3 regions of the Vibrio sp. 2134-1 genome follow, and region 1 is predicted to be linked to each of the others. Evidence: predicted binding sites of a transcription regulator. Region 1 holds the regulator's gene; each other region holds the start of a gene.
What was found. Region 1 encodes CRP, which controls carbon source genes, mostly activating them, when cyclic AMP is high. Its sites were predicted from a motif close to TGTGANNNNNNTCACA; they were not measured.
Positions count from the first base shown of each region.

Region 2: R7R78_RS17865 (CTP synthase) is a predicted target of CRP. The motif match lies at 5,964-5,979, and genes of this name have one in related genera.
Region 3: recB (exodeoxyribonuclease V subunit beta) is a predicted target of CRP. The motif match lies at 7,467-7,482, and genes of this name have one in related genera.

Region 1 covers NZ_JAWOUS010000025.1:25,876-36,199, reverse strand. Annotated here, with positions in the region: gene R7R78_RS20865 (ABC transporter ATP-binding protein) at 1-1,384, shown strand, start outside; gene R7R78_RS20860 (TIGR02444 family protein) at 1,381-1,869, shown strand; gene R7R78_RS20855 (hydrolase) at 1,957-2,964, shown strand; gene R7R78_RS20850 (YheU family protein) at 2,998-3,210, shown strand; gene R7R78_RS20845 (phosphoribulokinase) at 3,336-4,205, shown strand; gene crp (cAMP-activated global transcriptional regulator CRP) at 4,446-5,078, shown strand; gene R7R78_RS20835 (DUF1338 domain-containing protein) at 5,215-6,006, opposite strand; gene astD (succinylglutamate-semialdehyde dehydrogenase) at 6,255-7,712, opposite strand; gene astA (arginine N-succinyltransferase) at 7,741-8,760, opposite strand; gene R7R78_RS20820 (aspartate aminotransferase family protein) at 8,870-10,081, opposite strand.
Region 2 covers NZ_JAWOUS010000017.1:54,704-65,027, forward strand. Annotated here, with positions in the region: gene truD (tRNA pseudouridine(13) synthase TruD) at 1-928, opposite strand, end outside; gene ispF (2-C-methyl-D-erythritol 2,4-cyclodiphosphate synthase) at 974-1,450, opposite strand; gene ispD (2-C-methyl-D-erythritol 4-phosphate cytidylyltransferase) at 1,447-2,172, opposite strand; gene ftsB (cell division protein FtsB) at 2,174-2,455, opposite strand; gene eno (phosphopyruvate hydratase) at 2,859-4,160, opposite strand; gene R7R78_RS17865 (CTP synthase) at 4,239-5,879, opposite strand; gene mazG (nucleoside triphosphate pyrophosphohydrolase) at 6,085-6,888, opposite strand; gene relA (GTP diphosphokinase) at 7,129-9,348, opposite strand; gene rlmD (23S rRNA (uracil(1939)-C(5))-methyltransferase RlmD) at 9,472-10,324, opposite strand, start outside.
Region 3 covers NZ_JAWOUS010000009.1:144,159-154,482, reverse strand. Annotated here, with positions in the region: gene R7R78_RS12465 (hypothetical protein) at 361-549, shown strand; gene R7R78_RS12460 (hypothetical protein) at 598-969, opposite strand; gene R7R78_RS12455 (hypothetical protein) at 996-1,370, opposite strand; gene recD (exodeoxyribonuclease V subunit alpha) at 1,527-3,674, opposite strand; gene recB (exodeoxyribonuclease V subunit beta) at 3,674-7,348, opposite strand; gene recC (exodeoxyribonuclease V subunit gamma) at 7,676-10,324, opposite strand, start outside.

The DNA.
Region 1 (10,324 bases):
CTTGGATTTGGACGCGGTAATGTGGTTAGAGCGTTGGCTACAAAACTACCCTGGCACGCTGATTCTGATCTCGCACGACCGTGACTTCTTGGATCCGATCGTTGGTCGCATCATTCACATCGAGAATCAGCAGCTGAACGAATACACGGGTAACTACTCGTCATTCGAAAACCAACGCGCACAAAAGATGGTGTTACAACAAGCGATGTTTGAAAAGCAACAGAAGCAGATGTCTCACATGCAAAGCTACATCGACCGCTTCCGTTACAAAGCCTCTAAAGCACGCCAGGCTCAAAGCCGTATTAAAGCTTTGGAGCGCATGGAGAAAGTGTTACCAGCTCAATTCGATAACCCATTTAGCTTCCAATTCCGTGAGCCAGCTGCGCTGCCAAACCCAATCATGATGATGGATGAAGTATCTGCAGGTTACGGTGACAACCTCATCTTAGAGAAGATCCGCTTGAACTTGGTTCCTGGCAGTCGTATTGGTCTACTCGGCCGTAATGGTGCGGGTAAATCGACATTAATCAAGCTGCTCTCTGGTGAACTTAACGCGCAAGGTGGTGACCTAACTTACTCACAAGGCGTGAAAATTGGTTACTTCGCTCAGCACCAGTTAGAAACGCTTCACCCTGAAGAAACGCCGCTGCAACACATGATGCAAATCGCACCCGATCAAACCGAACAGCAGCTACGTGATTACCTAGGTAGCTTTGGCTTCCAAGGTGACAAAGCACTAGAAAAAGTTGCGCCGTTTTCTGGTGGCGAAAAAGCCCGTTTGGTATTGGCTTTAATTGTGTGGCAAAAGCCAAACCTGTTGCTACTTGATGAACCGACCAACCACTTAGACTTGGACATGCGCCAAGCACTTACGATGGCACTGCAAACATTCGAAGGTGCGATGGTGATTGTTTCGCACGACCGCTATTTACTGCGCGCTACGACCGATGACTTGTATTTAGTGCATGATCGACAAGTTGCTCCGTTCGACGGTGATTTAAATGACTATTATAAATGGTTAACCGAACAACAAAGAGCGGAACGCAAAGAAGCGCAGGCTGCGCAGCCAAGCAAAGATACGGCCAACAGCGCAGCTGCGAAGAAAGAGCAAAAACGTCGCGATGCAGAGTTTCGAAAACAGACAGCGCCAATTCGCAAAACGCTGACACAACTAGAAAATAAAATGGATAAGTTAGGTGCTGCACTGGCCGAAGCTGAAGAACAATTGGCGGACAACTCACTGTATGCGGCCGAAAATAAAGCTAAACTTAACCAAGTGCTGGCACTTCAAGCTTCCAGTAAAGCTGAGCTCGAAGAAATTGAAATGGAATGGATGTCTGCTCAAGAAACGTTGGAGCAGATGGAGCTAGAGTTTAATCAATGAGTAATCAACACGCTGAATACACACTCACCCTAGAACACCTTTGGCAGTTTAGTCTGCAATTTTATGGTGTGCGAGAAGTGAAAGAGGCGTGTTTATCATTACAGAACAACTACCACGGTAACGTGAACCTACTCCTGCTGCTCAGATGGCTCGATGAGCAGCAACTCATTTTCCAAGAAAAAGACTGGCCCTTGGTGCAAGACTGTCTAGGTAGGAGCGAAACTTTACTTCACTCCTTTCGCGACCTTCGTCGCCACCTTAAGTCTCAAGTCAATGACGCTTTGTATCGTGAGACCTTGCAGTTTGAGCTGCAACTAGAAAAGCAGCAACAAGCGGATTTGGTGGACTGCATTAACTCACTTGCACTACTCAAAAATGATGGTGACCCACTGACGTTGAGATACTGTCGTCAACTCGGTGGGGAGCATTTGCAGCAAGCCTTTGCTATTCCGGTGCCAAACATTCAACCACCAAAACGCCCATAAATCTGTAGAATACCTATAATCTTTATAAAGGATTATATTAATAAGTTCTTCAACGGACACCGAAGGACCGCATAAGAGCAGTTAGGTATGACACAATTTTTCGCAGCCGCCGGGATCAAAAACCCGCATCTCCAAACGCTTTTGCCGCGTTTTATTCGCAAAAAAGCGTTGTTTACGCCGATTTGGCAAACCCTCGATACATCCGATGGCGACTTTCTCGATCTCGCGTGGAGCGAGGACCCAACCCAAGAGCCTGCACAAAAAAAGCCGATTTTTGTTTTATTTCATGGGTTAGAGGGGTGCTTCTATAGCCCTTATGCCAATGGGTTAATGAATGCATTTGCTCAATCTGGATGGCTGTCGGTGATGATGCATTTTCGTGGCTGCAGCGGTAAACCAAACAAAAAAGCACGAGCTTACCACTCGGGTGAAGTGACGGATGCTCGTTACTTCCTAGAGCACCTTGAACAACGTTTTCCTGATAATCCCAAAGTTGCAGTTGGTATTTCTCTTGGCGGTAACATGTTGGCGAATTATTTAGCCCAATATAAAGACCACCCTATTTTGAATGCAGCGACTATTATCTCGGCGCCTTTAGACCTAGCTGCGTGTGCAAACCGTATTGAACAAGGCTTTTCGAAAGTGTATCGCCGTTACCTGCTTTCTTCACTGAAACGTAACGCGTTACAAAAGCATCATCTATTGCATGGCGAGCTTGCGCTGTCCTACAACTCAATAAAACGTGTCACACGGCTGTATGAATTCGATGATTTGATCACCGCACCATTGCATGGCTTTAAAGACGCACAAGATTATTACGATCAATGTTCAGGCTTGAGTAAATTACAACAGATCACGCTACCGACACTGATCATTCACGCCAAAGACGATCCATTCATGACCGACGATGTGATCCCGAAATTTGTTCTGCCAGATAACATTGATTACCGTCTCTTTGAACACGGTGGCCATGTTGGCTTCCTGACAGGAACGGCGTTAAAACCTAAGTTTTGGTTGGAGGAAGCGCTGCCCGCGTATTACGAAAGTATCGCCGCAGATTACCTTTCTGCTGTATCCAAGCAACGAACGCAGTAAACTAGCCGCTCATCATAAAAGTTAGAGGTATTTATGATCATTCCATGGCAAGACATTGCGCCGGAAACATTGGAAAACTTAATTCGTGAATTCGTCTTACGCGAAGGAACGGATTACGGAACCGTCGAGGTTTCTTTGCAAGACAAAATTGATCAAGTTAAAGCTCAATTGGAAAAAGGTGAAGCGGTTATCGTGTTCTCTGAGCTACACGAAACCGTCGATATTCAACATAAAACAAAATTTTAGACCCTTCACATTTTACCGTATCCCACTCGATGACAAGGTATTGTTACGTGCTATAGTGGGATATCGACCGTGCAGTAGTAACTCTACTGCACATTACAGGTAAGTAATTTTCGACAAGGTTTGTCATGTCAGCTAAACACCCAATTATTGCGGTTACTGGTTCGTCCGGTGCCGGCACGACCACTACATCTGAAGCCTTCCGTAAAATGTTCAATATGATGAACGTTAAACCCGCATGGGTTGAAGGCGATAGCTTCCATCGCTTTACTCGCCCAGAAATGGACATCGAAATTCGCAAAGCCCGCGAGCAAGGTCGACACATTAGCTACTTTGGCCCACAAGCTAATGACTTCCCGGGATTAGAAGAGTTTTTCCGTAAGTTCGGGCATGATGGTACTGGCAGCGTGCGCCGTTATCTGCACACGTTTGACGAAGCGGTTCCCTACAATCAAATGCCAGGCACGTTTACACCGTGGCAAGACTTACCCGAAAACAGCGACGTGCTGTTTTATGAAGGGTTACATGGTGGCGTGGTCGATGGCGATGTTAATGTTGCTCAACATGTGGATTTCTTAATTGGTATGGTGCCGATTGTGAACTTAGAGTGGATCCAAAAATTCGTACGTGACACTCGCGATCGCGGCCATTCGCGTGAAGCGGTAATGGACTCAATCGTGCGATCCATGGACGATTACCTCAACTATATCACTCCGCAGTTTTCTCGTACTCACATCAACTTCCAGCGCGTACCGACCGTTGATACTTCCAACCCACTTAATGCAAAAGGCATCCCTAGTTTGGATGAGAGTTTTGTGGTGATTCGCCTACGCGGTATCAAGAATGTCGACTTCCCATATCTGCTGGCCATGATTGATGGCTCATTCATGTCACGCCACAACACGATTGTCGTACCCGGCGGTAAGATGAGCTTTGCAATGGAGCTCATAGTTCGGCCTATCCTACAACAGCTCATCGAAACAGGGAAAATTGGCTAAAAACCTGCCTGCGAAGATGTTTACTTTTCATACCGTGATCATGTGCACAGTTTTGCTTACAAAATCTCAATCATGGCACGATTAAAATCAAGAAATCGTTTTCGAAAAAGGATACTATTTCTTACCGAAACACAAGAGAGCTTGCAGCATATAAAAAGTGCTCTTATTCTAGTAGGCCTAATTCAGGCTTAGCTAAAATATGGATAGCGCAAGCGTACCCTGCAGAGGAAGTGAGATATTATGGTTCTAGGTAAACCTCAAACCGACCCAACATTAGAGTGGTTTCTTTCACACTGTCATATTCATAAGTACCCTTCAAAGAGCACGCTAATTCACGCGGGCGAAAAGGCAGAAACTTTGTACTACATCGTTAAAGGTTCTGTTGCGGTTCTTATCAAAGACGAAGAAGGTAAGGAGATGATCCTTTCTTACCTAAACCAAGGAGACTTTATTGGTGAACTTGGTCTATTCGAGGAAGACCAAGAGCGCACAGCTTGGGTTCGTGCTAAATCTCCTTGTGAAGTTGCTGAAATTTCTTTCAAGAAGTTCCGTCAGCTTATCCAAGTAAACCCAGACATCCTAATGCGTCTTTCTGCGCAGATGGCTCGTCGTCTTCAAGTAACTAGCCAAAAAGTGGGTGACCTGGCGTTCCTAGACGTAACTGGTCGTATCGCTCAGACGCTTCTGAACCTTGCAAAACAACCAGACGCAATGACTCACCCAGACGGCATGCAAATCAAGATCACTCGTCAAGAAATCGGTCAAATTGTTGGCTGTTCTCGTGAGACAGTAGGTCGTATCTTGAAGATGCTAGAAGAGCAGAACCTAATCTCTGCTCACGGTAAAACCATCGTGGTTTACGGTACTCGTTAATCTCGAACTAGAGTGACACGAACAAAATTATAAAAGCCACCAATGGCAACATTGGTGGCTTTTTATTTACTCATGACCAAATGAGATAGGGTGCAGCGAACACTAATGAGTAAGCTTAACAGGTTAACCCTAAAACTTAGCCATTCGTACTTTCAAAGATTTTGTCAGCTGAAGCGGCCACGAAACCTGGGTACAAATCACCATTTTCCATCGGATAGCGCTTAGCAAATTCATAAAACCCGCCAGGGATAATTTCAGTGCCTTCGCTAAAACGAACCGCTACTTTATCTGCCATGGTCGATGACTGCTCTAGCAACACCTCAGGAGTGCCCTTCACTTCACCACCATTTTCATTAATGGTAAACCCAGCGGTACGCAGATGATCGTTTACCTGCTTCACTTCTTCATATTCATTGAGCTGGTTAACGCTCACCGTGAAGTGGTTTGCTCCGTAACCATGCGCCGCAAGCCAAGATGCGTACTCACTTTCTTTAGCCAACGTTTGGTAATCAGCAAAGCTTAAATCCCACAAGCGTCCACCATGTAAGAATGCGCTATCTTTCAGCTTGTCAGCATCGATTTGTGCCACCAAATTTTTCACAATCTCTTGTAGCTCAGGCGAGCACTCTTCAACTTTTAGCTCACTAATAAATACTTTAGGTTGCTTCGGATCTGGGTGCTCATAGTGCTTAGCAACCAGCTTTTTGCTTTCGAAAATGTAATCACCACACGCCTTGTAACCAATAGCTACAAATGGCTTAGCTAGAGTTTCAATACCAAGAGGCGCGATATTGAAGGTACGTAAAGCTATATGATCATTAATCAGAGGCTCATCTTCTTGAAGCAGCTGATGCACTTTAGCAGCCGAAGGGCAAAGACGTTGAATGTAATCTTGCCATAGCGATTCAAATAACACATCGGGCGTCATAACGACTCCTTGTTACGAGATGTAGAGTTTAAAGGTAAGCGGAAGTTGGCTGCTCGTTCACAACAAAAGTTGTCCAGAATAATGAACGAGCAACCATCAACCTGTGACGGTAAATGCCAGTCAGTCAACACGCTTTTCCGAGTCTTTGCTCACTTTTCGTGTTCTGCCAACGATCACTACAACCCATACCTAAATGATGCGCCGGCAAGGTGAGCCGCAATGCATAGTTGCGACTCTATTATTAAAACTTATAGCGCTACACCTGGACTCAATGTTGCAGGCAAGACAGTCTCTTGACCTTCCATTGATGCCATTGGGTACGCACAGTAATCTGCTGCGTAGTAAGCGCTTGGGCGCAAGTTACCCGACGCCCCCGGACCACCAAATGGCGCATCACCGCTTGCCCCAGTAAGCTGGCGGTTACGGTTCACGATTCCTGCACGAATGTGGTCAACGAAGTATTCCCATTCTTGGTCGTCGGTTGAAACCAAACCAGCAGATAAGCCAAAGCGCGTATCGTTTGCTAGCGCCACGGCTTTGTCTAATCCTTCGTAGCGCACCACTTGCAGAAGTGGGCCGAAGTACTCTTCATCTGGTAACTCAGCAATGTTCGTTACATCAATGATGCCTGGAGAAACAAACGCCGCCTCTCCTGCTTTCGCTTCAATCAAGCTTTCACCGCCAAGAGACTGTAGATTAGCTTGTGCATCAAGAATAAACTTGGCTGCCGCGACCGAAATTTGCGGTCCCATAAATGGCGCAGGTTCTGCAAATGGTTGGTCTACGCGAATATTGCGTGTCGCTTCAACGAGTTTGGTGATAAGCGCATCGCCTTTTTCACCCAATGGCACATACAAACGACGAGCACACGTACAACGCTGCCCAGCACTGATAAACGCTGACTGGATGATGGTGTAAACCGTGGCATCCAAATCACCATATTTATCAGAGATCACCATCGGGTTATTACCACCCATTTCTAGTGCGAGCATCTTGCCCGGTTGACCCGCAAATTGACGGTGTAATACATGCCCCGTATTTGCGCTACCCGTAAACAGTACGCCATCGATGCCTTTTGCGTCAGCGAGCGCGATACCAGTTTCTTTCGCGCCTTGAACAAGGTTAATCACGCCTTTCGGCAGACCGGCTTCTTCCCATAGCTTCATTGCCAATTCACCCGTCCATGGCGTTTGCTCAGACGGTTTGAAGACTACCGTGTTACCAGCCAGTAGCGCAGGCACAATGTGACCATTTGGTAGGTGGCCTGGGAAGTTGTAAGGACCAAACACCGCCATCACGCCCAATGGGCGGTGGCGCAATACGATTTGGTTGCCTGCTGCTTCACGGCTCGCCTCACCAGTGCGGTCATGATAAGCGCGAATCGAAATGGCAATTTTACCTGCCATTGCCGCTGCTTCAGTGCGCGTTTCCCAAATTGGCTTACCAGTTTCTTTGGCAATGACTTCGGCGATTTTTTCGCTGTTCTCTTTTACTTTCTCCGCAAAAGCCAACACGATTGCCTCACGCTCTGAAAATGGGCGCTTTTTCCAGTCAATAAACGCTTCACGCGCTGCAGATACCGCCTGGTTCACCTGCTCTGCCGTTGCACCTTTGCCTTGCCAGATCACTTCTTGGTTGTACGGCGACAGAGACGTAAATGCTTCACCCTGACCTTGTACCCATTCACCTGCAATCCAATGTGTCATTGTTTCTATCCTTAAATTCTGTCGTCTGTTACTGCGGAAGAAGGCGAACGAAATCCCCTTCTTCAACCGAAAGTGCATCCGCAACGTCTGGTGCGATCATTACGCTCTGTGTCTCTGCGTCATACGCCGCCTTAGTGACTGTCGCACGGAAGTTCTCGAAAGATGAATTACACATCAAGAAGTCTTGTGTGCTGGAATGTTCAGAGATTTTGACTTGCGCGCGGAATGAATGACGTACCGACTCAATATTACGCAGATCACACTCAACCGTTGGGCCACCATCGAAGATGTCGACGTAGCCTCGGTTGGTAAAACCTTCACGCTCAAGCAGCTTCAGCGCTGGACGCGTGTTGTCATGTACTTGACCAATCACGGCTTGCGCTTCTGGGCTGAGCAGATTGATGTAAATAGGCAGTTTCGGCATCAAGTCGGCGATAAAGCCTTTCTTGCCGATACCTGTCAGGTAATCTGCAAGAGTGAAATCGATAGAGAAGAAATGCTCTTGAAGCCATTGCCAGAATGGTGAATTACCCTCGTCGTCTGAAACGCCACGCATCTCCGCAAAGATCGTTTCAGAGAAGCGCTCTGGGTGCTCTGCCATCATTAGGAAACGACACTTCGACATTAGACGACCATTCAGACCTTGGCGGAATTTCTCACGCAAGAACAAGGTACAAATTTCGCTGTTACCAGTGTAGTTATTACCAAAAGTAAGCAGTTTAACGACGTTGTTAACGCCAAGCTTTGGCGACGAGTGCACAACTTTACTAATGTGATATGAGTAAAATGGGACATCCCAGCCGATAGATGCTTCGATTCCGGTGGTACCCGCAACCTCACCCGTTTCAGAGTCAAAGCCAACCATCAGGTAGCCTTCATCGCCTGGTTCTGCCACATCTGGCTTACCAAAGCTGTACTCTGAATGTTTGATTCGATTGGTTAACAGTTCTTCGTTAACCGGTAGAGATGTAAATCCGTGACCAGACTCCACCGCACAAGTGTGCAGTGCGTCGTAATCCGACATCGCGATAGGGCGAACTACTAGCATCAATACTCCCTCCAGATGCAAGAAGATCCTAACTATATTGTAGGAACAATTCCCCCATCAGAGATCCTTGACGGGGGTGTCTGCGTTGACGTTTAAACTGATATCGCGCTTAAACTAAAGTCGCGATCGCTTTATCCAGTTTCGCCAAGCCTTCTTCAATTTCTTGTTGTGTGATAACGAGTGATGGTGTGAAACGTACGACATTGGCACCCGCAACCAATACCATGAGACCTTGTTTACCTGCAGCAACCAGCACGTCACGCGCACGGCCTTGCCATTCTTCATTTAGTGCAGCGCCAAGTAATAGGCCTTGACCGCGCACTTCTGAGAAGATGTTGTACTTCGCGTTGATCTTCTCTAGACCTTCACGGAACATTGCTTCGCGTTCTAGTACACCAGCCAAAACCTCTGGCTTAGTGACTTCATTTACAACCGCTTCTGCAACCGCACACGCTAGTGGGTTACCTCCATATGTAGAACCGTGAGTGCCCACTTTCATGTGCTCTGCCAATTTTGCTGTCGTTAGCATTGCACCGATTGGGAAACCGCCACCAAGTGATTTCGCAGTACTTAGAATATCTGGCGTGATACCTAAACCTTGGTAAGCGTAGAAGTTACCTGTTCGGCCATTACCAGTTTGCACTTCATCGAAGATCAGTAAGGCGTTGTGTTTGTCACACAGCTCGCGAACCGCTTGAGCGAACTCAGGCGTTGGTGGCACGATGCCGCCTTCACCTTGTAGTGGCTCCATCATGACCGCACAAGTACGATCAGACATGTGTGCTTGTAAAGCTTCGATATCGTTGTAAGGAAGGTGTGTCACGTCGCCTGGCTTAGGACCGAAGCCGTCAGAGTATGCCGCTTGGCCACCAACCGTTACGGTAAAGAATGTACGACCGTGGAAACCTTGTTTGAATGCAATGATTTCAGATTTCTCAGTGCCATGAACGTCTGCTGCATAACGACGTGCCAGCTTCAAAGCGGCTTCGTTTGCTTCTGCGCCAGAGTTAGCAAAGAACACACGCTCAGCAAAACTCACTTCTGTTAGCTTTTTCGCCAGACGAAGGGCTGGTTCGTTCGTCATAACGTTACTTAAGTGCCAAAGCTTGTTAGCTTGCTCTGTTAGTGCGTTTACCATTACTGGATGACAATGGCCAAGACAGCTCACTGCAATACCACCAGCAAAGTCGATGTATTCATTACCTTCCTGATCCCAAACACGTGAACCTTCACCTTTAACAGGGATCATTTCCATCGGGTTATAGCAAGGTACCATTACCTCATCGAATAAACCGCGCTCTACTTTAATTTCCGTTGTCATTGCACATTCCTTCTTGATACCGCATGCGTAGCAGATAAGCGAATTTAACCGGCTCTCTTTGCCAGCAAATAATGTTTTGCATTTAAGCTATTGCGGCATTGTATTTACATTTAATTAACCATTTCAATAGTGATTTATTCTTTTCGTTCTCGAAAGCAACTTCCATTAATCACTGCTTATGACTATTTATGCATCAAGAAAGTAAAATAGAGAAGTGATTTTTTATAAATGTTATGTAATACA
Region 2 (10,324 bases), on a different contig from region 1:
CTAAATCTTTTGGCTTCAGCGCAATATCGCGACGATCGTGGCGCATGCGATTACCACGAATCAGCGCCATGAGGTAAGGCTCTTCGTCTAAAAATGGTTGCTCTAATGCCATAGCCTCGGCTTGAGTAGGCAGTGCATTATCGCCAGCAAGCGCAGCGGTAATTGCCGCTTCACCTTGTGCAAATTGTACTTGCAAATCAGTGATGTTGTTTGCATCAATCAACTGAGTGCCAGAATTCGTCTGTGCAATGTCACCATCAATGAACTTATCAAACACACCATTCTCTAGACGAGCTGAAACGATGCGGTTGAAAATCCACGAACGAGCCGCTGATAAATACATGCTTCGCTTGTTTTGATTGCGGGTACGGACGTTTTCGCGTCCCCATCGACGTGCTTCTTCAAGGTTGTTGCCATCGTTACCAAAACGCTGACTACCAAAGTAGTTTGGCACGCCAACTTGTTTCACTTTTTCAAGACGTTGCTCTACATCCGCTATATCTGTCACTTCAGACAAAGTAACCACGAACTCGTTCCCTACTAGGTCACCAGGACGCAGTTTTTTATTGTGACGATCTGTTGCAAGGATTTCGATACTTGGGTATTGAGCCAAAAACGCTGAAAAATCTGGCGTTTCACCTTTCGGTAAATGGACACTTAACCACTGTTCCGTCACCGCATGACGGTCTTTAAGACCCGCCCAGCTAACGTCTTTCGACTTAACACCACAGGCTTTTGCTAACTCGTTAGCAACGAAGCTGGTGTTCTCGCCCGTTTTACGGATACGAACCATTAAGTGCTCGCCTTCGCCCGTAAAGGCAAAACCTAAATCTTCGCGAACCTGAAAATGCTCTGGCTGCGCTTTGATTTTTGCCGATGCAATTGGCTTACCTGTTAGGTAAGCCAATGAAGATAAAATGTCTGACATGATGTGTTTCCGCTGATATCACAGCTTAGAGGAGCAAATTGCTAGTTATTGCTTAAACAGAAGTACAACGGCTTCCGTTGCAATGCCTTCTTTGCGTCCAGTAAAACCGAGACGTTCTGTCGTCGTCGCTTTTACGTTAATGTTACTAATGTCGGTTTCTAGGTCTTCGGCTATCGCCGCACACATTGCGTCAATGTGTGGTGCCATTTTAGGCGCTTGTGCCATGATGGTTACATCAGCATTGCCAAGACGGTAGCCTTGCTCTTTAACTCGACGGTAAACGTCTTTCAGTAATTCACGACTGTTTGCGCCTTTCCATTTATCATCCGTATCTGGGAAATGACGACCAATATCGCCGGCAGCAATCGCGCCCAGCAGAGCATCCGTTAATGCATGCAACGCTACATCGCCATCTGAGTGAGCAATCAAACCTTGCTCATAAGGGATTGCTACACCACCAATAATGACTGGGCCTTCACCACCGAATTTATGTACATCGAAACCATGACCAATTCGAATCATTTTCTATCCTTTCTTTGTTCGCCGCGCTCACGGCTTAGATAAAACTCGGCTAACGCAAGATCTTCTGGCTGAGTGATTTTTATATTGTTCGCATTCCCTTGAACTAAGGCTGGCTTCTCGCCTAGCCATTCCAAAGCCGAGGCTTCATCGGTAATGGTTACACCCTGTTCTAATGCGTCAGCCAGTGCTTGAGTAAGCTGCTGAGTTTTAAACATTTGTGGAGTCAGTGCATGCCACAATGCTTCTCTATCTACCGTATGGTCGATATCTTGTACTGCGTTTGCTCGCTTCATTGTATCTCTCACAGGAGATGCGAGAATGCCACCCGTTGAGTGGGCGCAGCAAACATCAATCAAACGGTCAATGTCGGATGTTAATACACATGGCCTTGCAGCGTCGTGAACTAATACCCACTCGCTTTCCAGGTGCTCATTGACATAGTTTAGCCCTGATAACACAGAGTCTGCTCTTTCTTTACCACCAGCTACACGAATCACATCTGGGTGCTTAGCAATGGACAATTCTGGGTAATATGGGTCGCCGTCAGTAACAGCAACGACAACCTTAGAAATATTTGGGTGAGAAAGCAGTTTCTCTACGGTATGTTCCAGTACCGCTTTACCTTCGATCAATAAATATTGCTTAGGGCGATCTGCCTTCATTCTGCTCCCTACACCAGCAGCAGGCACAATTGCGATATGCGATGAGTTCATATCCAACATTTTAATGGTTTTCCTCACCTATAATGCGGTAAAAAGTCTCGCCATCTTTAACTAAACCGAGCTCATGACGCGCACGTTCTTCAATCGCATCAAGACCTTGCCTTAAGTCATCAATCTCAGCGAACATTTCATTGTTGCGAGCTTGTAGCTTGCTGTTCACTTGTTGCTGAACTTCAATTTCATCTTTTACTGTGTAGTAGTCAGACACTCCGTTTTTACCAAACCATAGAGTGTATTGAAGCAAGCCAAACAGTAGCGTAAGGGCTATAACAAAGATTCGCATATCGCTGCTAACATTCTGTACCGGAAGGAATTAGATAAGGTGACATATATAGCATAAATGCGAGGTTGCCTCTAGGGGAGAAAGGGAGACTCACACGCTCCTTACAAGAAATAAGCAGCAAAATGAAACAAGCTCATAGGAAGCGATCCTTACCCATGACCAAAGTAAGAGCCAAAAATACAAACCTATAAATACAAAAAAACCACCGTAGCGATGGTTTCAAAAAGCTATTTAGCGAAACTTTACTCAATAAGAATTAAGCTTGATCTTTAACTTCTTTGAGACCGCTTACTTGAAACATGGAGGAGTGCGCTCACTTAGCGCTTCCGTTATATAAAGAAACACCCCGCCAAGGCAGGGTGTTTTTAAAAGCTTTAAGATAAGCCGTTAACTCAGTTAAGAATTAAGCCTGACCTTTAACTTCTTTAAGACCGTTGAAAGGAGCGCGCTCACCTAGAGCTTCCTCGATACGGATTAGCTGGTTGTACTTAGCAACACGGTCAGAACGGCTCATAGAACCAGTTTTGATTTGACCTGCTGCTGTACCTACCGCTAGGTCAGCGATAGTTGCATCTTCAGTTTCGCCAGAACGGTGAGAGATTACTGCTGTGTAACCTGCGTCTTTAGCCATCTTGATTGCAGCTAGAGTCTCAGTTAGAGAACCGATTTGGTTGAACTTGATAAGGATAGAGTTAGCTATGCCTTTCTCGATACCTTCAGCAAGGATCTTAGTGTTAGTAACGAATAGATCGTCACCTACTAGTTGAAGCTTGTCACCTAGTAGTTCAGTTTGGTGCTTGAAGCCATCCCAGTCAGACTCGTCTAGACCGTCTTCGATAGAAACGATTGGGAATTGGTTAGCTAGCTCAGCTAGGTAGTGGTTGAACTCTTCAGAAGTGAAAGTTTTACCTTCGCCTTTCATGTTGTAGATGCCAGCTTCTTTGTCGAAGAACTCAGATGCAGCACAGTCCATAGCTAGAGTAACGTCTTTACCTAGTTCGTAACCAGCAGCTGCAACAGCTTCTGCGATAACTTCTAGAGCTTCAGCGTTAGATTTAAGGTTAGGAGCGAAACCACCTTCATCACCAACTGCAGTGCTGTAGCCTTTAGACTTAAGAACTTTAGCTAGGTTGTGGAATACTTCTGCACCGATACGTAGACCTTCTTTAAGAGTCTTAGCGCCAACTGGTTGGATCATGAACTCTTGGATGTCAACGTTGTTGTCTGCGTGCTCGCCACCGTTGATGATGTTCATCATTGGTAGAGGCATAGAGAACTGACCTGCAGTGCCGTTTAGCTCAGCGATGTGCTCGTATAGAGGCATGCCTTTCGCAGCAGCAGCAGCTTTAGCGTTTGCTAGAGAAACAGCTAGGATAGCGTTAGCACCGAATTTAGATTTGTTTTCAGTGCCGTCTAGTTCGATCATTACTGCGTCGATTGCAGCTTGGTCTTTAGCGTCTTTGCCAACTAGAGCTTCAGCGATTGGGCCGTTTACAGCTTCAACTGCTTTAAGAACACCTTTACCTAGGAAACGTGCTTTGTCACCGTCACGTAGCTCAAGAGCTTCGCGAGAACCAGTAGATGCGCCAGATGGAGCTGCCGCCATACCTACGAAACCGCCTTCTAGGTGTACTTCAGCTTCTACAGTTGGGTTACCACGTGAGTCGATGATTTCACGACCTAGAACTTTAACGATCTTAGACATTAATGTTTCCTCTCGTTTCAAATATAAATGTCAATCTTAAAGGGCAGCAGCACAACCTTCGCCGCCGCCCGTATCCTTTTACTTCTCGAATTCGCCGCGTGCGTTTTGGCCCGCAGCCTTAACAAAACCTGCAAACAATGGATGTCCATCGCGAGGAGTCGAGGTGAATTCTGGGTGGAACTGAGCCGCTACAAACCATGGGTGAGCTGGGTTCTCAATCATTTCCACTAACTTCTTGTCCGCAGATAGACCTGATACTTTTAGGCCTGCTTTTTCGATTTGCGGACGAAGCACGTTATTCACTTCGTAACGGTGACGGTGACGTTCATGGATCGTCGCGCTACCGTACAGTTCACGAGCTTTAGTCCCTTTCTCTAGGTGACACAGCTGTGAACCAAGACGCATCGTACCGCCTAGGTCAGACTTTTCAGTACGCTCTTCTACGCTACCTGATTCGTCTACCCACTCTGTGATCAAACCTACCACAGGGTACTTAGTCTCTTTGTTAAATTCTGTTGAATGTGCACCTTCCATACCCGCAACGTTACGCGCGTATTCGATTAGTGCAACTTGCATACCCAAACAAATACCTAGGTAAGGCACGTTATTTTCACGTGCATATTGAGCCGCACGGATCTTGCCTTCAATACCACGATCGCCGAAGCCACCTGGTACTAGGATTGCGTCCAAACCTTCTAGAAGTTCAACGCCTTTTGTTTCGATATCTTGTGAGTCTACATACTTAATTGTGACGCTTAGGCGGTTTTTCAAGCCAGCGTGTTTAAGCGCTTCGTTCACAGATTTGTATGCATCTGGTAATTCAATGTATTTACCAACCATACCGATGGTTACTTCACCAGTAGGATTTGCTTCTTCGTAGATAACCTGTTCCCATTCAGAAAGGTCTGCTTCAGGAGCAGTAATACCAAAGCGAGCACACACAAGGTCATCTAGCCCTTGAGATTTAATCAACTGAGGGATCTTGTAGATAGAGTCTACATCCTTCATTGAAATTACTGCTTTTTCTGGAACATTACAGAACAGTGCGATTTTTTTACGCTCATTCGCAGGAATAACGCGATCGCTACGGCAAACTAGGATGTCTGGCTGAATACCGATAGATAGAAGTTCTTTTACAGAGTGTTGCGTCGGCTTAGTTTTCACTTCGCCCGCTGCCGCTAGGTAAGGAACAAGTGTTAGGTGCATGAACATTGCGCGCTCACGGCCTAGCTCAACAGCTAGCTGACGAATCGCTTCCATAAATGGTAGTGATTCGATATCACCAACAGTACCGCCAACTTCAACGATAGCCACATCATGGCCTTCAGAACCTGCAATAACGCGATCTTTGATTGCGTTAGTGATATGAGGGATAACTTGAATAGTTGCGCCTAGGTAGTCACCACGACGTTCTTTACGAAGTACGTCGGCATAAACACGACCTGCAGTGAAGTTGTTACGCTTGGTCATCTTGGTACGGATGAAACGCTCGTAGTGACCAAGGTCAAGGTCAGTCTCTGCGCCATCTTCTGTAACGAACACTTCACCGTGCTGAGTAGGGCTCATTGTGCCCGGGTCAACGTTGATGTAAGGGTCAAGCTTCATCATAGTCACTTTAAGACCACGAGCTTCTAGAATAGCCGCAAGAGATGCTGCTGCAATACCTTTACCTAGAGAGGATACAACCCCGCCAGTAACAAAAATGTAATTTGTCGTCATGTTTAACCTGAAATTGGTTGAATGAGGGAAATGGAGTGCTTCTGGACGGGAGATAAATATACCAGAAGCTCCTTACCGCCACAACGTGAAATCTATCACACCGTAATTTTTTATTTTTTGCTTCAAATCAAAGTGAGCAAAGACAAACCAAAGTCCGTTTTCGTGTAACCAAACAAGCTGACCTTATATTATGTATTCTGCCAGTTTACCTCTGCCTCGATTCTTCTTGTTTTACTTCATCCCAAAAATGGTCAAGTTCTGATAAAGAACAATCTGTAAGTACTTTGCCTGACTGCTGGACCTTGCCTTCAACTTGTTTAAAACGTCGCGCAAACTTTACGTTTGCTTTTCCTAGCGCGACTTCTGGGTTTTTATCAAGGTGGCGAGCCAAATTGACAGTCGCAAATAGCAAATCACCGAGCTCCAACTCAACTTTCTCTTCATCGGGCTGAACTTGCAGTGCCTCTTCCATGACTTCGTCAATTTCTTCTCGTACTTTATCGACAACCGGGCCAAGTGAATCCCAATCAAACCCAAATTTTGCACATTTTTTCTGAATTTTTGTAGCACGAGAAAGTGCCGGTAAAGAGTTTGGTATTGAGTCTAGGATACTTTCTTCCGCTTTGCCTACTAGGGCTTTTTCTTTTGCTTTTTCCGCTTCCCAGTTCGCGTTAATTTCCTCGTCAGATTCAAACTCAACATCTGAAAAAACATGCGGGTGGCGACGAGTCAGTTTTTCGTTCACGGTTTCGACGACATCCGAAAAGTCAAACAGCTCTTGCTCTTTCGCTAGCTGACTGTAAAAAATCACCTGAAACAACAAATCCCCTAGCTCTTCTTTTAGATTGGGCCAATCTCGATTTTGAATCGCGTCCACCACTTCGTAGGTTTCTTCTATTGTATGCGGAACGATGGTGTCAAAGGTTTGTTTTAAGTCCCAAGGGCAACCGTTTTCTGGGTCACGCAGCTTCGCCATGATTTGTTCTAACTGTTCAATTGGATGACTCATTTTTTGTTCCTTTAAACCTTTCTATTAAAGAAAAAGGTGAGCAGCCAAAACCACTCACCTTCTACATTATATTTTCTCAGCAGCTTTCACTAAGTAATTGTTACTTTGACAAGGCAACAAGTTTTCGCGACTCCTGAGCATAGCCTACTATGTGATGCCCCTGAGCCGGCACGTCGGAATAAGTGCAGCTAACGCAGATAAAAAGCCAAATATGACGCAAGTGTAACTATGACGAGAGTTTTAGCCGAGGCGTTTCACCGTCATGACATCCTTGATCTGTTCCACACGTTTCGAAACCCGCGAAAGCACCTCAATATTGGTGACTTCTAGGTCAAAGTCCATGATGGCAAGTTGACGTCTGTAGTCGACTCGGTTCTTCATACTGGTCACTTTGATCTTTTCGTTGGCGAACAGTGTCGTAATGTCTTTGAGTAGACCACCTCGCTCCATCGCTTCAACACGCACCGTGAGGATGTATGACCCCACAAAGCCGCTGCCCCAGACTGTATCGATGATGCGCTCTGGCGCATGATGGCGCAGTTCTTCTAGCTGTTCACAGTCACTACGGTGTACTGAAATCCCACGACCTTGCGTTATGTAACCAGAGATATCGTCACCTGGAATTGGCTGACAGCAACGTGCTAGATGTGTCATTAGGTTATCGACGCCTTCTACTACAACTGCGTCTTTTTTCGGTCGGCTTTGCGCGGGTGATTTATGCTCAGCTTCTTGCAGTTTTTCCAGTGCTTGCTGGTCTTCTTCCTCTGCCGTTGGCTTGTTAACTAACGCGTTAATATGGTTAATGATTTGGTTGATGCGCAAATCACCGCTACCTACACCAACATACAATTCATCTGGTGTTTTGACGTTAAACCGCTTGAGGGCGTAATGCTCTGCATCTTTTAACGTTGCGCCAATTTTGGCTAACTCATGCTCAAGGATTTCACGACCTGCTTCAAGGTTCTTCTCACGGCTTTGTTTTCGGAACCAGGCGTTAATTTTGGCACGCGCACGACCAGAATGAACGAAGCCTAATGATGGGTTTAACCAGTCACGTGATGGGTTAGGTTCTTTCTGAGTGATAATCTCGACTTGGTCACCCATATGTAATTTATGCGTGAACGGCACAATACGGCCTCCGACTTTGGCACCGATACAACGGTGTCCCACTTCGGAGTGAATGTGATAGGCAAAATCTAGCGGCGTTGCCCCCATTGGCAAATCGACAACATCACCACGTGGTGTAAAGGCATAAACACGGTCATCAAAGACTTGGCTACGCAGCTCATCGAGCATTTCGCCAGAGTCAGACATTTCTTCTTGCCAATCCAGTAGCTTACGCAGCCACGTGATCTTCTCATCATAACCGCTTCGGCTACTTGCCCCTTCTTTATATTTCCAGTGCGCTGCAACACCCAGTTCCGACTCTTCATGCATTTGCTTGGTACGAATCTGGATCTCGATGGTTTTGCCTTCTGGCCCTAGAATTACTGTATGGATCGATTGATAACCGTTTGGTTTAGGGTTAGCAACGTAGTCATCAAACTCGCTCGGTAGGTGCTTGTATTTGGTGTGAACTACGCCTAAAGCCGCGTAACAATCTTGCAGTTTGTCTGCGATGATACGCACTGCTCGCACATCAAACAGCTCATCAAAGGCCAAACTCTTTTTCTGCATTTTTCGCCAAATGCTGTAGATGTGCTTAGGTCGACCACTCACTTCGGCATTGATGCCCGACACTTCCATTTCGTGCGTGAGGTCTTCAACAAAGTCTTTGATGTACTGTTCACGAACGATGCGTCTCTCAGAAAGCTGTTTGGCAATTTGTTTGTAAGTTTCCGGTTGTTGGTAGCGGAAAGCGTAATCTTCAATTTCCCATTTCAGCTGACCGATGCCTAATCGGTTTGCTAGCGGCGCATAGATGTTGGCACACTCTTTTGCCGCCGCACGTCGAACTTCATCTGGCGCTTTTTTAACTTCAATAAGGTTACAAATTCGTTCCGCGAGCTTGATAACTACGCAGCGGAAGTCATCCACCATGGCAAGCAGCATGCGGCGTACGTTATCTACCTGAGATGACGCTGCACTGCCTTCCATGTTGACGTTGAGTTGGCCAATAGCAGCCATTTCTTCAACGCCGTCGATTAATTTTATGATTTCTTTGCTGTATTTCTCTTCCAGAATTTCTCTGTTGAAAGCACCACTTGAAACCAAAGGAAACAGTTGAGCAGCCACTAAAGTGGCTTGATCCATAGACAAGGTGATCAAAATTTCGATCATTTCTCGTCCACGCCACAACAACAGTTCCGCTTGCTCGTTATCAGCTAATACTGTCTGGCAATCTCGATATACTTCGATTAAGCGTGAGGCTGTGTTTTTCTCTTGTCCTAGGCTAGCCACCCAGTTTTCGAGTTCAAACTGTTCATCTTGGTTTAAATGCGCGCTTCTTACCGCAACCATCTCATCATCCTAATTATTATATTCGTGTGGTTTGACTAACACCGTCCAGGTTAGTTCTTTTTACCGCGCGTACACGCTGGCTTTATGACCACCCACCACAAATAAGGGGTCAAAGTCCTAAAGTTAGGATTTTTCAAACAATGCCATCGATTCTAGATGACTGGTATGAGGGAACATATCCAGCATACCTAATTTAGTTAATTTATAGCCTTGCTCTATCAAGCTTTGACTATCCCTAGCAAGGGTAGCAGGATTACAAGAAACATAAACTACACGCTGTGCGCCAAGCTCAGAAACTTGATCGATGATCCCACTCGCTCCCGCGCGTGCCGGGTCTAATAATACTTTATCAAACCGCTCTGCGGCCCAGGCTTGGCCTTCAAAATCTTGCTCAAGGTTAGCGTGATAAAATTGCGCGTTATTGATTTGGTTCAAAGATGCATTGTTTGTGGCTTTTTCTACCATCTCTGCAACACCCTCTACTCCAACCACGTACTTAGCTAATTTCGCAACTGGTAAACTAAAGTTGCCTAAACCACAGAACAAATCTAACACTCGGTCACTCTTTTGTGGGTCTAACCACTCAACCGCTTGTTTGACCATTTGTTGATTTACACCTTGGTTTACTTGAATAAAGTTATTTGGTGCAAAAGGGATTTTCACTCCAACTTCTTGATAAAAAGGCATATCGCCTTCGATAAGGTCTAATTGTTCTGTCGATGGCATTAAGTAAAACGATGCGCCATGACGTTTTGCCAACTCCGTTAGAGATTGAGTTTCACTCGTTGTCAGAGCACTCAAGTGGCGCAGCGTAATACACGGCCCATTATCACCAAGTACCAGCTCTACATGACCCAATTGTTCAGGCTTTTTGAACGCTTTTAGGGCTGAGTAAATCTCTGGCAGCAAAACATTCAGTTCCGGTGCCAGCACTGGGCAATCGGTCACTTGCGCAATTTGCTTACTCTGCTTTTTA
Region 3 (10,324 bases), on a different contig from region 1:
GGGCAGGATTCAGTTCATTCACGCTCAACCCTGCACATCGAGCTTGTTTAGGAACGAGTTTGTTTAGGAGTAAGGCCACACATAACCCCTACTCCGGACTAGCGGGTCATCATGTAAACCCAACTTAGATATGCGCAAACCATTGCTTGATTTTTGTTCCAATTTTATCTTTTAAATATACATTTGGTTGGCTATACTCTGCTCGCTAGTGATTGGTTTTTAACCAATACGAATGGATCTAGGTGATGTAATGTAGCCTTCACCCTAAAATACTGGGCAATTGAAAAACTAGTTAGCTCCGTATTGCACACCAAGGACAGTTGTTAATCTGACTTTAAATAAGCCGAGACGAGCACTGTTATGAGAACAATCATTTGTAATTCGCTTCAAAGCTTCTGGGATATGGCTGACAATCAGTTTTTAGAAGGCCTAGACGTCCACTGTGTTTTCCCCGTAAATGACGCTATCCGAGATTTTATTCTTGCTTATCAACAGCAATACAAAATACGCAGCGTGTCTTTTACCAATGCGTTTGCAAAACATGCATAAAAGAAGACCGAGCCATAAGCTCGGTCTTCTTTTACGTACGTAATCAATTCAAAACAAAATCATAGCTAACAAAGATGCAAAAATAGTGACTACGATAAAGATTAAAATAGTCCAGTACACTAGCCCAATACTTATGAACCACTTTGGGCAAACTCTACGAATATCTGTTAGCTTTCTTTTTTTGGCCAACTTAGGAAATGCAACTGCGGCAACAAGAGCTAATCCATGTATTAAGGCCCCAAAGTGAAATCCAGAAACTAAAGCAAGCTCAATATCTGTATAGTGCTCACTAGTATACGCATAGTGCTTTACTTTTTGCGGCGTGATAACAATAAGCAAAATACCTACTATCAGGTACCAAAAAACTAACAAAGCACCTGCAACAAAAAATGTAATAAAAGAAACTTCTAATAACTGCAAACTTCACCGACCTTCTATTCCAGCTCTCAAGTAATAGACATCCAAACCACCATTGAGCTTAAAGTGATCATAGCTAGAAGCAATAAAACGCTTATATAAATACGGCAAATTCCGATGAATAGACCGGAGCAAACTTGATGAATATCAGCAAAGCCCCTTCTCCTCGCTAAAGTTGGTAAAGCGACCGCCGCAACTAAGCCTACACCATGTACTAAAGCACCAAAGTGAAAACCCGAGACTAAAGCTAACTCTACTTCTGAATAATGTTTCGGATTAAAAGCAAACCGCTTCACCTTTAGTGGTATAAAAAATATAAAAATTGCTCCGATAATAACGAACCATAAAAACGTGCCTCCTCCGGCGATAAAGAAGGTTAGAAAAGACGAGTCGAGCAATCCCATATTCAGCTGCCTTTGATATGTGAATGAGAAAGGAGAAATATATCGCTAAGAAAGAGCCTTACTCAATAACAATCCATTTTGCATGAAAACGAAATGGCAAATATAAGACCCGCCACAAAGAATCATCTTCGAAAATGTCACAATCACAAGTAAAATTTAATTCGTAAGCCGCTTTACTAACCCACTCGCACGAGTCGTTTTCACCTTAATGCCTCGCTTCAGGACATTGAGTTCGGCATAAAGAGCTAAACGCTTTTTCGCGCGGGTAATGCCTGTGTAAATCAACTCACGGGTTAATATCGGGCTAAAGTCTGGTGGCAAAATCATCAGGGTGTAATCAAATTCACTGCCTTGCGATTTATGGATGGTCATGGCGTAAGCCGTTTCATGTTCAGGTACTCGGCTCGGTAAGACCGATTTCACACTGCCGTCAGGTAACTCAAAAAAGACTTTCAAACGCGGTTCTTCTTCAGTGTCATCTCGCATGCAAATACCAATATCACCGTTATACAAACCTAAACCGTGATCATTACGCGTAACCATGACGGGTCTGCCGTGATACCAAATTTCATCCTGAACTTGAATGAACTTGCGCGCTGCGAGCGCTTTCTCGATACGTTGGTTTAGCCCAGCCACACCGAAGTCACCTTCACGGATCGCGCACAGCAACCGGCATTGGTTGAAGGTATCTAACACCGCTTTGGCTTTGTGCGTTAGCGACTCTGGCTCTCCGGTTTTAGGATCAGTTTCCTGTTGTCCAATGCGTTTGAGGTAACGACCGTATTCCTGCACCAACGTCTGCATCATTTGGTTATAATGTTGACTACTTAGTGCGAAATGTTCGATATCGGAAAAGTCACGCGCCCAGACGTTATCTACGCTCGCAGCAGAACCTGAGTTAACCGCTTTTGCCAACTGACCAATGCCTGAGCGAGCATCAAATCGGTAGCTCTTTTGCAGCATACATAAACTATCGGCAATGCTAGATGCACTGTTACCCGTATGAGCTAAAGTACCGAACCCCGTCAGTTTTGCGATGGCTGACGCCTGCTCTTTGCCATAACCCAATGCATGGAACGAACAGATATCACCCAACACAGCCCCTGCTTCAACTGAGGCAAGTTGGTCTTTATCACCTAACAAAATCAGCCGCGCATGTTTCGGTAAGGCATCGACTACTTTGTACATCATTGGCAAATCGACCATCGACGCTTCGTCGATAACTAAAATATCCAAATGCAGTGGATTTTGCTTGCTGTGACGAAATTCTGCACTATTAGGAATCGCGCCCAGCAACCGATGTAAAGTGCTCGATTCAGTCGGAATTTTGGCTTTTAGCTCCGGAGAAACTGGCAGTTCTTGCACCGCTTTACCAATGGACTCGGTTAATCGCGCCGCCGCTTTCCCCGTCGGGGCCACCAGCTTGATGGTTAGATTTTTCTCTTGCGTCGCCTGTTCAATCAAAGCAGCAAGCAATTTGGTTACTGTCGTCGTTTTACCCGTACCAGGGCCACCAGAAATCACAGCAAATCGACGAGTTAACGCAACCGCCGCCGCGACTTTTTGCCAGTTCACACAAGCTGAGAGTGGCACGAGTTCATCCAGTGTTTGCAAATCTTGAACCTTGCGCGCATTGCTAAGCACGGAATCAATCGCGTGCCAATCCAACGATTCGCTTGCGACCACATCAAGGTGATCACATACCAATTGCTGGCGCAACACTTGGTTGCTGCTTCCCGCTTCTACTGCTTTGCCTAACGCGTTAAACAGAAAATGGTATTGGCGTGCAAACAAATGGTTGAGCAACTCCGATAATCGCACAAACTCTTGTGGTTGCAAGTTAACTGCGGCGCCCAACTGATTGAGCTTTTCCGCCAGTGTCACTTCATAATGCCAATAGCGGTGCAGATACAGACGCTCGCCATCGAACATCAGCGGCAAGGCTTCTCCTTGCGCGCCGACCAAGTTGGAATTTTGTAATACTTGAATCCAGTCTATGCCTTGCAACTGTGTATTGAGCGCCAATGCCGACTCACCAAACAGCCCTAGCTTACTGGCTAAATCCGTAGATTGCCCTTGTGCATCGAACAGAGACAGACAGATATGTCCTTTGCCGAGCTCACTACTGACAACACCCGCGATAAACGCCAGTGCTTGGCTATCCGACTGTTCATCATGCGTTTGAGAGTCAATAAAACAGGCGAATTGGTAGTCGAGCTGACGAATAGCACCTTTGTGCGCCAAGCGTTCCAGCACTACCAATAGACTATCTTGGTCAGAATGAAGATTGTGATTTGTCGTCATTAAAGTAGCTCCATCTGCCCGGCTTGAGTTGAGCGCGTTTCAAGTGCTTGACCATCAATCAAACGATCCATCTCTTGTAAGAAGTCTAAGGTTGGTTTCGCGGCAAAAATGCCGTGGTCACTCTGCCCATCCATGCCGCGCAAGAACAAGTAATACACGCCACCGAAGTGATGATCATATTGATAATTCGCCAATCGGCTGCTTAGGAAACGATGCAGTGCTAACGCATAAATCTGATACTGCAAATCGTAGCGGTGATCCGCCATCGCCGATTTCAGAGCCTCACCATGGTAGCTCGTCACATCGTCGCCCAGATGATTCGATTTCCAGTCAAGCACGTAGTATTTACCTTGATGTTCAAACACCAAGTCGATAAAACCTTTGAGCATACCTTGCACGGTTTGGAAACCTAAATCCCCCGCTTTCGCCGACAACGGATCGTGACGTTGAATGACTCGGTTTAACGCCGGTGCAGACAAAACTTCAATCGGCAGCAAAAATTCCATCTCCACCAAACGTTGCGACGGTGCTTTTTGATTCAGCAGCAAAGACTTACCATCCAACGGCGTTGCGAGTACGGTATCAATCAATTGCTGTAAAATGGGCAACCACTCTTCATCGAGCTGTTCGCTTTCCATCAAGCCAAGGATGATTTGTGTATTCTCTTCCGTCGCGGCTGGCTGAGTAAATTCAATTTCCTCAAACAGGCTGTGCAGGAACGTCCCCGGACGCGCACCGCGAGGGAAGGTAAAAATAGAACGCTCTGGCTCCACCAAATCCGCTTCGTCTTGTTCTTCAGATGAGTCGATATCAAAACCTGTAATCTCAATCGTGGCATCATGCTCGGCGTGATGAGAGCCTTGCTTGACCAAGCCAGAATAACTGGTGATGCGCCAGTTTCTGTCGATAGGGTTTTGCAGTTCTTTCGCGCTAAGATCGTATATTTCTTCTTGTGGCGCTACGTACTTCTCTTCGAGTTGCTGCGGCGGATCGGCCACAACGACACAATCAAGCTCGTCTTGTTGCTTTGTTAAACCTTGGTGCAAATCGTTAATGCCACCTTCTTGACCATTTTGAATCAAATAGCCAATCGCACTGCGGTGTACACCAGTTGGCTCTTTGGTCGAACGGCCATTGCGCAACGGTGAGGCACCGATAAAACACGCATAAACAGCACGCGTTAGTGCCACGTATATCAAGCGTAAGTCTTCCGCCAAACGCTCTTTGTCCGCTTGCTTCATGGACGCATCGTTGCCAGTGATATCCAGTACCGTGCAGTCATTGGCTGCATCGTAATATTTGGCTTCACTGGCTTCTCGATAGCTGAACACAAACGGCAGAAATACGAGGTCATACTCCAAGCCTTTTGATTTGTGAATAGTTACGATCTGCACTAAGTTACGTTCCGATTCTAAACGTTGGATTTGGTCATCACTGCCACCCAAACCGTTTTCCGCATCACTGATAGACTGAGCGAGCCAACGCAGCAGACCGTGGTCGCTATCCAATTCATTACTGGCTTGTTGAAGCAGTTCACCGATGTGCATTAAATCGGTAAGTACTCGCTCACCATTTTCACCCTGTGAGCTTGCACCCTCTTCTAGTAATCGCTCAGCAATATGGCGTTTGCTGATCACCGCGCGCAACATCGGCAGCACACCACGTTGAACCCAAAGTTTGCGATATTCTTTGAATTCGTTAACAGCGTTTTCCCACACGACTTCATCGTTATTAAGCGCATCCAAACTTGCTGCATCGAGGGCAAACAGCTCAGAGGCAAGACTTGCACGCAGCGCACGATCATTTTCTGGAGTCAGCACCGCTTGCAGCAAACGCTGTAAATCCTGCGCCACTGAACTGGTAAACACACTGTCTCGGTTAGACAGGTACACGCTGGCAATGCCTTGGTCTGCCAGGGCTTGTTTGACCATTCGACCTTCACTACCTGTTCGAACCAACACCGCGATATCGCCCGCTTGAACCGCTTTCTGTTTTTCGCCATTCACCAGACACGCTTGCCCCTGTTGAGCCTGCGTCAAAATGGTTTGGATTTGGCTTGCGGTCGCCTCTGCCATTCGAGTCAAATACTCGCCTTTTGGTAGCGGTTTATCGTCCGCTTCTTGCAACCAATAAGTCAGCGCCGGTTGCTTTTGGCCACCCATAGTCCAAATGCGTTTTTCGGCATTGGGACTGTACTTAACGGGTAAGAACGGAATATCCGAATCATAGATAAATGGACTATCGGGCAAGGCAAACACTTGGTTCACCGCCTGCACCATATCTGCGCTAGAACGCCAGTTGGTTCCTAACGTGTAGTGGGCACTTACTTGGTTACGCGCTTTGATATAGGTGAAAATGTCTGCGCCACGAAAGCCATAAATCGCCTGCTTGGGGTCACCGATCATAAACAAACCACATTCCGGGTTGTTCAGATAAATACGGCTGAAAATACTGTATTGAAGCGGGTCGGTATCTTGAAACTCGTCAATCATTGCGACAGGATACAAAGTACGAATACGCGCCGCTAAAAGCTCGCTTTCGTCCGTATCGATAGAAGCAGAAAGTTGCGTCAGCAAATCATCGAAAGAGAGCCACTGTTTTTGATTTTTCGCGTTGGCCAGCATCACTCGAGAATGCTCAATCGCATGCGCAAGCAGTGGCGCTTTTAAGCTGATTGGATTGGCAAGAAATGTTTCAATGGCTTCAAATACCGCATGCTGCGGCGCACTGCCTTTCGGTGTTTTTTCCAACAAGACGTTTTGCGCGAATTTCTCCAGCTTGTCTGGATAATCGTAACCTGTAGTTTCCGTTGCCGCCCAAGTGTTTACCACCTCCAACCACGTCGGCAGAGACTTTTTGGTATAGCTACGTTTGTTAATATCTGAATCTGAAATTAGCGTTAAGAAGTCATCTTGGCTTTCTCGCCACTGTGCTTTTAATTCATCAATTTTTTTCAGATTTTCAGTATGAAGATCAGCCAAACTGCCTTTCATTGCCGGAACAGAAAGGCTTAACGGCGCACCAGTTAAGTAATTGCTGATGTCAGACAATAACGCAGATGGAGAGCCCCATAGCTGGCGAATTTCTCCAGCCAAGGTAAATGGCAACGGGTAGAAATTGCGGCGCCAGTAATCGGCTACAACTTGCGCTTTTAGGTGACTTTCATCGGTCACAAACTCGTTATTAAATCGGCTGCCAGATTCAAACGCATTTTGCGTTAGCATACGTTGGCAAAAACCGTGAATGGTGTAGACCGCCGCCTCGTCCATCTGACGCTCTGCCTGCAATAAAATTTCTGCGGCTTGCTTGTGATCGTCAAACTCATTAAGCAAAGGTTGGATCACCGGATCGGAACTCTGTCCACGCGCAAACGCGATTCGCGCGTCATGGATCCTTGCCCTGATACGATCGCGTAATTCCGCAGTTGCCGCTTCGGTAAAGGTTACGACCAGAATTTGGTCGACTGTAAGCGGTACGCGATGTCGAGTTTCCTCGCAGCCGTGACCAAGCAAAAGGCGCAGATATAAACCTGCAATAGTGAAGGTTTTACCTGTACCTGCTGATGCCTCGATTAACCTCGCGCCATGCAGAGGAAACGTCATCGGTTCTAGTGGCGTTGGTTGAGGTTGCTCTGTGCGGTCTAACGTATGTAGAGGACACTCTGCACCTGACATTTGATCCATAACGCTGAATCTCTCCGGATTATTTACTAGGACGTATCACCTAATAAATGTGATCTATAGTTAAAAATTCTATTAATATGTTTAACAAGTTGGATAATTTAGAGCTTTGTGAGATCTTTCTCACGGTTATCCATAAGACGTACCGTTAGTATGCGCCCCACGAGATAAGCCAAACCTTTTTGGCGGCACAACTCAAATGAATTAAACAAAAGTATCATGGTCCCTCTGACCTTGTGGCCGTACAGCGAACGCCCTACAAAAAATAATGATTTTCTGGCGGCCACCCTACTCTTCCTTCTCTTTATCCAACTTTCTTTATCACGCTTTTACATCATCAGCGTCTTGAACCGCTAAGCGCGCACCTTGCAGTACTAATGCTGTCAGCACACGAACTTCTGAGGCCAACTCATCATTCCAAGCAGGCCAAATTCGAGAGATGTACGCATTATTGCCTTCGCCCGGGCTCATGAAACCATCATTGAATGCGTCAGCCATTTTCTTCAAAGATTTCTCTTCGTCATCGACCCACTGACCACGGCTAAAGCCCGCTTCAACACAAGCCAACGCCGTTTTCGGGAAATAAGGCAAAGGCTTAGTCATGCCTTCGAAGAATAAGCGAACTAATTCAGTCAGTAGATGTTTGGCATAATGCACATCGGCAATTTCTGGGTAGATCAAATGCAGCGCGCCTTCTTTACGATCGTAACCAATGATGTGGGTTTTCTTAGCATGACCCGACGCCGACATGGCAAGGTGATCGATCCACGCTGCAAGGTAATCCTGCGAGCGAATCTTACCGCTTCGATAGCGAATCAAACCGGATTGGTAGCATTGAGTTAGCCAACCAGTCAGGCGAACGTTTTTCTCTTCGCCTTCATTTCGCTCAAATAAGGAGTCAAACGTCAGGTCGATTTCCAAATCGTCTTGAGGCGCACCAGATAAAAACGCCAGTTTGTCCACCAGCTCTTCCGCCTGAACTCGGTTGGTTTCAAACTCGATATCACCAAACGCCCCCACCGGCAGTTTGCCTTGCGCGCGCTGTTGACTCATAAAGTGTTTAAGCACCTCTGTTTTTTTCTCAGGCTGCATCAATGTCGTTTCAAGCAAGGTTTCTAACAGCTCATCACGCATTTGATAGCTTTCCAAACCACCTAAAACAAAGGGTTCGTCGTCTTCCATCACCGGCAGTGGCGGCTCAAAGATTACTTTTAAGCGACGATTGAAAAAATACTGCACCGGTAAGCGCCAGAAACGTTGCAACTCGACTAAGTCGAGCTCAAGTGGGAACGTCGCTCCTAACAGATAGTCGTCTAATGCACGATTAAAATCACGACGAACATAGCCTTGCGATTGACTACTTTGAGTCAATGCCGCTGGAATCCACTCTTTCGCGTAGCTGGCGTGCGTGCCTTGGAACGCACTTGGGCTAAACGGCACCATGGCGTGGGTATTCACCAACGCATTTAATAAGTTGTCGCCAGACTCATCAACGGGCAACGCTTCATCACCACTTAAACAATAGTTTTGGTGGCAGTATTCCATCAGCTCAGAAACCAGAACCGAAGGCACTCGCTCGGTGTTGTCTTGGATTGAACGGCCAACATAACTGATGTAGAGCGTTTGCTGTGCCGATAGCATTGCTTCGAGGAATAGGTAACGGTCATCATCTCGGCGCGAACGGTCGCCCGGCTTGGTTCTTCCCGTCATCAAGTCAAAGCCTTCTGGCGGCATAGAACGCGGGTACACGCCGTCATTCATCCCCAGCAGACATACGGTTCTAAACGGAATAGATCGCATCGGCATCAGGGTACAAAAGTTCACTTGACCAGCCAGGAAGCGCTGGCTAACTCGTGTTCCAGATAATTTATTTTGAAGGTATTGGCTGATGATCGACGGCGATAACGCATCATCAAATGCCGCATCAGCTAGCTGTTCTTTCAGTTGGCTCAGGGTATCGCGAATGGATTTGAGCGCCATTTCGCCTTCTAACTCAACTGAGAAGAAGTCATCCAGCAGTAAAACTAAAGTCTCTCGCCAACCATCAATAGTCTGAACATGAGAAAGTTTGCTTCGATAAGTGCTAATTTGTTGGATAAAGTGTGCCAACTTGCCCGCCAGCTCTGCGCCCATGCCTTGCACTTCGTTGTACGGAGACAAACTGCCTTGCTCGGTTTCAAACAAACCAGCGGATTCTGGCATCGCGTAGCCAAGCAACATGCGTTGAATACCAAATTGCCATGTGTTTTGACGAGTTTCCGGCAGTTCAAATTCGCGTCCGGTATTGGCATCCAACCCCCAGCGAATTCCCGATTCCTCAACCCATTGTTTGGCTTGTAAGAAATCATCTTCGCTGAGTTCAAAACGCTTTAATATCGCTGGAGTTTCCAGAAGTTCGAGTAGTTCTGATGCCAAACAGCGCGTATTGGGTAAGTTCACCAACTGCATAAATGCAGCCAGAATTGGGCTCTCTTGATCGGCGGTTCGGTCAGAAATCGAATATGGAATAAAACGCTCACCCGGCGCGTTACCAAAGACCGCCTGAATCGCAGGGCTGTAAGCGTTGATGTCCGCGACCATCACGATAATATCGCGCGGTTTTAACGTTGGGTCAGCATCGAACATCGCCAACAGTTGATCATGCAGCACTTCAACTTCGCGCATCGGGCTGTGACAAGCGTGTAGGCTCAGTGATTTATCACCCAAGCTAACCACTTGTTTGTGATGACTGTTTTCAATCTGTTGATCATCTTGATGTTCTTCAAGATTGAGAATATCCGCTTGCAATTGATGGAGCAGACTGTCGCGCTCAACATCAACAAAGGCTTCGATTTCATGAGATTCCAGCTGAGACAACAGATACATATTGTCGCGCCCGAGTTTACCCATGGATGCCAACAGACTGTTTCCGACCACATCGGTGTGCAGCTCATCGATCACATTATCTTCCAGTGATCCTTTCAGTTGCTC